Regions from separate parts of the Neobacillus sp. GCM10023253 genome, predicted to be linked through region 1. Evidence: riboswitches for the same ligand, from Rfam matches in the RefSeq annotation. Region 1 holds a riboswitch; the other holds the start of a gene.

Region 1 (4,055 bases):
GCTCCAGAACGTGGGCTGTCCAGCCGACGATTCTGCTTGCAGTGAAGGTTGGTGTGAAAAGGTTTGCCTCCATGTTGATGGCTTTCATGATGGCTGCGGCGTAGAATTCTACATTTGTATAAAGGGAGCGGCCGGGTTTTAACTCCTCTAACACCCTTACTGCGGTTTTTTCTGCGTCCATAGCAAGATCAAGCCAAGCATCCTGGCCAACTAGCTCCCGTAATTTGGCCTTTAAGGCAATGGCACGCGGATCGTGGGTTTTGTACACACGATGGCCAAACCCCATTAATTTTTCTCCTCTTAATATTTTTTCTCTCATTACCTTTTCGGCATCACCGGCCGCCGCAATCTCATCCAAAAGTTCAATTACTCCTGAAGGGGCGCCGCCATGAAGCGGTCCTTTCATCGTTCCAATCGCTGATGAAACGGCTGATACTAAATCAGATTCAGTTGATGCCGTAACCCTTGCTGAAAAGGTTGAGGCATTCATTCCATGTTCAAGTGTCAAAATCATATACGTTTCGAGTACCTCCACATGGGCTTCTAGTGGGATCGAACCATTAAGCATATAAAGGTAATTAGCCACATGATCCAATTCATTCAACGGAGCAACAAACTCTTTACCTTCCAGCTGTCTTTGCCGGTATGCAATGATTGACGGGGCGAGGGCGGTAATACGAATAGCCTGTGACACAGTCGGCTTCCAGCCATAATTGAAATTCCCGGCTTCAGCTGAAATGGCTGTTCTCATCACACTCATTAGGTCCATACCAAAAGGGAGCAGGTCGATTAACTTTTTTATATTTTCCGGAAGTTCACGGTTGCTCTTTAACTCATTTTTCAAAGCTCGTAACTGAGCATCATCAGGTAAGTAGCCGCGCCAGAGCAGGTAGGCAACTTCTTCAAATGAGTAACGATTAGTAAGCCTTCCGATTTCATATCCCCGATAAATAAGCTCTCCCTTTTCACCATCAATATGACTGATCAATGTTTCGGCGGCGACAATTCCTTTTAAACCCTTCTGAATCATACAAAATCTCTCCTTCCTTTATTTGTTAATAGTTTATATAATAAATTTGATTAATGAAATTAAATAATTTTAAACGAATTGATTAATTTCTTTAATAAGGAGGAGAATATGGAATTCCAATGGCTTAACACGTTTATTACGGCAGCTGATTGTGGGAATTTCCGCAGAACGGCGGAAATCCTTTATATTTCACAGCCATCTGTAACGGTTCATATAAAACAATTGGAACAAGAGCTCGGTATTCAATTATTTGATCGGGATGGAAAAAAAGTAAAACTAACTGAAGCGGGGAGGAGATATTTGCTTCATGCCAAAAAACTGTTAAAGGTTTATCAGGGGGGACTCGAGGACATTCACTCATTTAGTCAAGGCTACACAACGAAATTTTCCATTGCCATATCACCTCTAATCGCAGATACCATCCTGCCATATGTTTTAAAAAGCTATACAAACAAGCATCCGGAAGTAGAGATCTCGGTTAAAATCATTGAATCCGTTGGTATCGAGGAAGCGGTATTAAGGGAGGAAGTTGATATCGGGCTGTCCTGTTTACACAGCCTTCATCCTGAATTGATTAGTGAACTTTTATATAGGGATAGGGTTATGCTGGTTGCGCCTCACGATGGGAGAGATTCCGAAACAGCGCCTCCGTTAGATGAAGAAGAGGTTTTAACATCGAACTATCTGTTAACCCATAATCACCCAGGTTACTGGGATGGTCTTTGCCATGCCGTAAAAACCAAATATCCAAAAGTAAGAATGATGAAAGTGTCACAGGTGCACATTACGAAAAGATTTATTGTCGAAGGGCTAGGGGTTTCCTTCCTCCCAACATCAACGGTCAGAAGAGAACTTCTAGAAGGCAGGCTTTTAGAAGTAAACTGCCAATCCATCCACCTGCCCGAAGCAAACACCTACGCCGTCATGAAATACGACCACTCCAAACAAAAAGAATTTCTCGAGTTTATATCAAACTATCGAATTTAAAAAACAGTGTCCGCCTGAGGCAGACACTGTCCACTAGCGGTGCCTGACACCACTCGTTAGTTCAATTTAGTTAAGTATCGGTCTGTCACGATGCTGCGGTGGTGGATTGCATGCCCGGCGATGATGTAGGCGATGGCGCGGGCGGTGACCTCCATGCCATTGGCGTTGCCGACATTTGTCCAAGCTGACTCTGGCATGTTCTCGACCAGAGTGATTGTTGCTTTTCTGACTGCGATGAAGTCAGCAAGAATAGATTGCAGCGGCAGCTCGCCCATTTGTGCTCCAGCCACATAATCATTTTCGTTAAAACCTGCCAATGGAGTCTTGTCGCCGCGGCCAACTCGAAGCAGGCGGTAGCTCATGATCCTCTCGGTATCTGCCATATGGCCAAGTACTTCCTTGATCCTCCATTTACCAGGTTCATAGCGGAATTGCGCATCTTCCTCTGAAATCCCTTCGAAAAGAGAAACCACTTTTTCAAGACTTTCCTTGAGAAACTGCAATAAATCTCCTTCTGGAACTAACTGAACATACGGTACATAATAATCTGGAAACTCATTGTTATTAGGACGCTGCACCATTCGAAAAACCCCTTTCAAAGATTCTGAAAAAATAACTATCTTCATTTTAGAATTTTTTTCAATTAAATACCATAAAAAAAGAGCTGCCGCCATAGGTAGTCCCCTTAAGGCAACAGCTCATAAAATTTATTTAAAGATTTTATCAAAATGAACGCGCTTGTTAATGAAATACATGACCGGCATGCCGACAGCCATCACAACGAATTCCCCAACTGCCGTTGTTAACCATGTAAACAGGAATGGCAGATCGAACGCTAAATGCAGTTCAATCGCAATGAGGAACATCGTAAAGGTGAACACCAATGTATTCACAATCATCCGTGTCCAAATTCCTTTAATGAACCGTGCACACAAAATCGTAATCACTAAAGCAATCAATGACTGCCCTACACCGAAAATAAGGTCATACGCCTTCATTGGTGAGAAGAATAAATTCGTTAAAAATACCCCTAAAATAATCCCGTATAAATACTTTTTGTTGAATACGACGAGATGGTTAAACATCTCTGAAACGCGGAATTGCACCTGGGTAAACCCGAATGGCTGAATTAATGCCGAAACCGTAATGTACAGCGCCGCAATAATTCCGTTTACAACGATTTCCCTTACCTTGCTGCTCGATGTGCCCGTCGCGTACTGGGCGTCTAGCATGTTTGTTGTTTTTTCCATATTCATTTCTCCTTAGTTTTTTATAGTGGGAGGTTCTCGAACCACTAAAGGTAAAATACTAACAAACTATTATAATATTACATAAAAAAATGGCAGTCAATGACAGTTTTTGGGATAATGGGAATATAAAAAATATTGTTGCGGAGGAGAACTATGTACGAATATAAATTTGAAAGAATTGAATTAAGCAAGTTAAGCGGAAAACCTAAGGAAGATTACCATGAAATCATTCAACAAAATGCCAAAAACGGCTGGAGACTGATCCAGATTTTTGCGCCGGGAATTGCGGCATATGGGTCTGCAGCTTATTATGAAGCCATATTCGAAAGAAAAATAGATTAAAGAAGGAACTAGCTTCTACTAGTATAAAGGAGGTCATTGCAAACAACGGAGAGAAATTGTAATCAAACTATTGGGGCTGACGAGGAAACTTTGTGTCAGCCCCTTTGCTTATATTTTCCTCTGACGGACATCTTTCAGGCAAAAAAAAGAATAATAAAGAAAGTACATAATTGATATTTAAAGAAAAGGATGATTTTTTAATGGAACGTAATCAACAAAGTTTCCCCGAAGGATTTCTATGGGGCGGCGCAACTGCTGCCAATCAAATAGAAGGCGGATTTCGAGAAGGCAATAAAGGTTTGAATATCTCTGATGTTCTACCTGGGGGGAAAGAGCGGCTTAAAATATTGATGTCACCTGGATTTAACTTTGAAATTGACCATGAGAAGTATAGGTACCCAAACCATGAAGCGATTGATTTTTACCATCGTTACAAGGAAGATATC
Region 2 (4,055 bases), on a different contig from region 1:
TAGTCATTGATTCATAGTTTCATATTGCTTGTATAAATCCTTTAATGCCGCAATCAGGGCGTGATTGGCTTTTCCTAAATAGCCATTTTTTAAGTCTTCGAGCGGCTTGTCAATCCCGTGACGTAAACTATACCCTTTCAATAGCCTTGAAATATAATCCCTTCCATGCTCCGTAGCCAGCGTACATGAGGCGTCAACAATCACGCCATAATGCTTATCAATCTCAGCCGTAATAGTCAGCGTCTCATAAATGCTTCTAGCTGCCATCCCGGTTGGCAGCTTGGCGTGACCGGCAATAAAATAGGTATTCATACAAATCTCTCCTAGATGTTTTAACTTAAGAATAATACAAAACACTTCAATTGATAAGCGTAATATTTATTTCAAAAGCAGATTCAAATGAAAAGATAATTTGCTAACTAAGTCTGCGAATTTTTTTCCTTACCATTTCATATGATATTCTTTTTATATAAAGAATTAGGAGGATGAAGCTATGGCTATCATTGATATAACGGTTATCCCTGTAGGGACAGGCACAACAAGTGTCAGCGAGTATGTGGCGGAAATACATAAAGTTCTTCAGCGATATGAGGACAGAGTAAAGTATCAACTAACCCCGATGAGCACATTGATTGAAGGGGATTTAAAATTACTCTTAGAAATTGTTCAAGAAATTCACGAGGTCCCATTCCAGAAAGGCTTGCAAAGAGTCTGCACCAATCTACGAATTGATGATCGCCGTGACAAGGAACATTCAATGGAGCGGAAGTTGCAGTCAGTACAAACAAAATTGTAAGGTCAGAGTGAATTTTTTTTGAAAAGGGTACAAAACCGAAAAAATCTCGAAAGATAGATTGAAAATTGATAGAAATGGTTTATAATCGAATAGTCATATAAAAAACCCGCACCCTGCGGTAGAGGTTCTAGCTACCCTCTTTAAAAAACTAAGGAAAACAGGACTGCTTTCTTTAGTAGTCCTGTTTTTCTATTTAAAGGAGAATTTATGATGAAGAAAGATAAAGCAGTTGTAGTTTTTAGCGGCGGACAGGATAGCACCACCTGTTTGTTTTGGGCATTGGAACGATTTGAAGAAGTAGTGGCGGTTACGTTTAACTATAATCAAAGGCACAAACTTGAAATTGAGTGTGCCCAAAATATCGCGAATGAACTTGGAATAGAGCATCATATTTTAGATATGTCATTGTTAAATCAACTGGCACCAAACGCCTTAACACGTAAGGACATTGAGGTGAAGGATGGAGAAAATGGTGAATTGCCTTCCACTTTTGTACCGGGACGGAACCTGTTATTCATCTCTTTTGCAGGGGTGCTGGCAAGCCAGGTTGGGGCAAAGCACATTGTTACCGGTGTTTGTGAAACGGATTTTAGCGGTTATCCTGATTGCCGTGATGTTTTTATAAAATCCTTAAATGTTACATTGAACCTGTCGATGGACAAAGAATTTGTTATTCATACCCCATTAATGTGGCTGGACAAAGCTGAAACCTGGCAAATGGCAGATAATCTGAATGCCTTGGATTTTGTTAGGGAAAAAACATTAACCTGCTATAACGGGATCATTGCCGATGGCTGCGGTGAATGCCCGGCTTGTAAACTAAGAAAACGCGGCCTTGATCAATATTTAAGCACACGAGAGGAGTTGTAACGCAATGTATGGCTTTCGAATTGTCGATAAACTCCAAAAAATAGATGAAGATATCAACCGCAGTCAATTGAAATACCATCACAAACGTGTTCTTGTGAGCAAAGAATTCACATTTGATGCTGCCCATCATTTGCATTGCTATGAAGGCAAATGCAAAAACCTTCATGGCCATACGTATAAAGTCATTTTTGGAATCAGCGGCTACGTTGATGACCGTGGCTTGATGATGGATTTCGGGGACATTAAAGACATTTGGAAAAATGAAATTGAAATTCATCTGGATCATCGCTATTTAAATGAAACCTTACCGCCAATGAATACCACAGCCGAAAACATGGTGGTCTGGATTTATGAAAAGATGGCTGAGGCGCTTACGAAAGAAGAGCGGAAGAATCAGTATAGTGGCGCAAGAGTGGAATTTGTCCGGTTGTTTGAGACACCAACAAGCTATGCGGAAGCTAGACGGGAGTGGATGGAAGTTGAGTAAAATACCCGTAATGGAAATTTTCGGACCTACCATCCAAGGGGAAGGGATGGTCATCGGCCAGAAAACGATGTTTGTAAGAACTGCTGGCTGTGATTATTCCTGCAGCTGGTGCGACTCCGCCTTTACCTGGGATAGCACCGGTAAAAATGAAATTAGAATGTTGGAAGCGGAAGAAATCTGGGAAGAGCTGAAAAGAGTCGGCGGCAAAAGTTTCTCCTTTGTCACGATCTCAGGCGGGAATCCTGCGTTATTGAAAAATCTCGATGAATTCATTAAGATCCTAAAAGATAATCAAATAAAAATTGGTCTCGAAACCCAAGGGAGCAGGTGGCAGGAGTGGTTTTATGAGATTGATGAATTAACCATTTCACCCAAGCCGCCAAGCTCGAAAATGGAGACGGATTTTGATATTTTAGATGAAATTATTGGGAAACTTAAACAAAATGATGTAGCACAACAATATAGCTTGAAGATTGTGGTATTTGATGATCTTGATTATGAATATGCTAGAGCCGTTCATTTTCGTTATCCGAAGGTTCCCTTCTTTGTACAGGTTGGTAATGATCATCTGTCAACAATGGATAATCAGGAGCTGCTTCTGCATCTTATTAATAAATATGAAAGACTGATAGACAAGGTCATGCAGGACTCCGAAATGAATAATGTGAAGGTTCTTCCGCAATTGCATACTTTTTTGTGGGGAAATAAAAGAGGAGTTTAGGTGAAAAAACAGGCGATGTCCATGGCGGCATCGCTTTTTATTTGTTTTTTACCATCACAATCAAACTGTTTATAAAACTATACAACTGTGTTTTTTTTATAACATTTGTTCAAGGAGAAACTGTATATATATGTGGTCAGAAAGTATGTGCCACATTTGTAATAACTGGTACAATTCTTGCATTTCTTAAAGTAGGTATTGAAACCATAGTTAAGGAGGATTCTGAACATGTAAGATTGGAAGGCAATCGGATAAAAAAATAAACCTTTTTTAATCGGAATGAAGACTTTTTAACGTAAGTAAAAATGGAAGCGATTTCATGTATTAAGGAGTAATTTGAAAAAATGGGGGGAAGCTCATGAGTGAAATCACCATCTTAAATCGAGTGGCCATCGGCGATATTGTGCGCAGGACGGCAGCCAAAAATCCAGCCAAAACGGCCATCATTTCAGGGGATAAAAGGATTTCCTATCAAGAGTTTAATGAAGATTGCAACCGCTTTGCTCACTACCTGTTGGACCTTGGGTTAGAAAAAGGAGATTCGGTTGCCACTATCTGCGGAAACAGTTGGCAGTTTCTGGTTGCCATTTTTGGAATCGCAAAGGCCGGTTTGGTTTGGGTTCCGATTAATCCAGGGGTATCCTTTAACGAAAAGTCGTATATTCTTGCGGAGGTACGTGCAAAAGTCCTCATCTGTGACGAGGTATTTTTACAAGACAAAAAAGAAGAATTTTCAAGCATGTGTCCGGAATTACTCATTATTGGAAAGGGTGCCACAGAGGCTGAAAAATTTGAGCATGCCTTAAATTCCAACCAAACGGAAGAACCGGAAGTTGAGATTTCTGACCGTGACCTAGCCCAAATCATGTTTACAAGCGGAACGACTGGATCTCCGAAAGGAGTCCTCATTAACCATCAAGCTGTGTTTATTGCCAGTCTTGCTAATATTATCGAAGCGGGGATGGCGAAAGACGATATTGCGACGATGATGATGCCGGTGTTCCATTGTGCTCAGCACACGCTTGTCTCGTCCTTTTTCCACTTAGGCGCAACAGTTGTGGTAATCCAAGGTTTCGAACCGGAGTCTTTTATGAAAACAGTCGAGAAGGAAAAGATCACCTGGATGTTTGGCCTGCCGATGATGTACCGGGCATTTCTCTACCATCCTTCTTTTAAAAAAT

What was found. Region 1 has a riboswitch for preQ1 ahead of ACFPA1_RS26315 (QueT transporter family protein). Riboswitches for the same ligand answer to the same signal wherever they lie in the genome.
Region 2: linked by a shared signal. The riboswitch ahead of queC (7-cyano-7-deazaguanine synthase QueC) and the one ahead of ACFPA1_RS26315 (QueT transporter family protein) in region 1 are both predicted to bind preQ1.

The regions. Positions count from the first base shown of each region.
Region 1 covers NZ_JBHSHV010000028.1:222,696-226,750, reverse strand. Annotated here, with positions in the region: gene ACFPA1_RS26330 (citrate synthase/methylcitrate synthase) at 1-1,030, opposite strand, end outside; gene ACFPA1_RS26325 (LysR family transcriptional regulator) at 1,139-2,017, shown strand; gene ACFPA1_RS26320 (DinB family protein) at 2,074-2,691, opposite strand; gene ACFPA1_RS26315 (QueT transporter family protein) at 2,725-3,249, opposite strand; PreQ1 riboswitch class I at 3,274-3,318, opposite strand; gene ACFPA1_RS26310 (DUF4177 domain-containing protein) at 3,421-3,609, shown strand; gene ACFPA1_RS26305 (glycoside hydrolase family 1 protein) at 3,810-4,055, shown strand, end outside.
Region 2 covers NZ_JBHSHV010000015.1:118,722-122,776, forward strand. Annotated here, with positions in the region: gene ACFPA1_RS19180 (DUF3870 domain-containing protein) at 4-312, opposite strand; gene ACFPA1_RS19185 (MTH1187 family thiamine-binding protein) at 494-796, shown strand; PreQ1 riboswitch class I at 912-954, shown strand; gene queC (7-cyano-7-deazaguanine synthase QueC) at 1,007-1,666, shown strand; gene queD (6-carboxytetrahydropterin synthase QueD) at 1,671-2,153, shown strand; gene queE (7-carboxy-7-deazaguanine synthase QueE) at 2,146-2,874, shown strand; gene ACFPA1_RS19205 (AMP-binding protein) at 3,233-4,055, shown strand, end outside.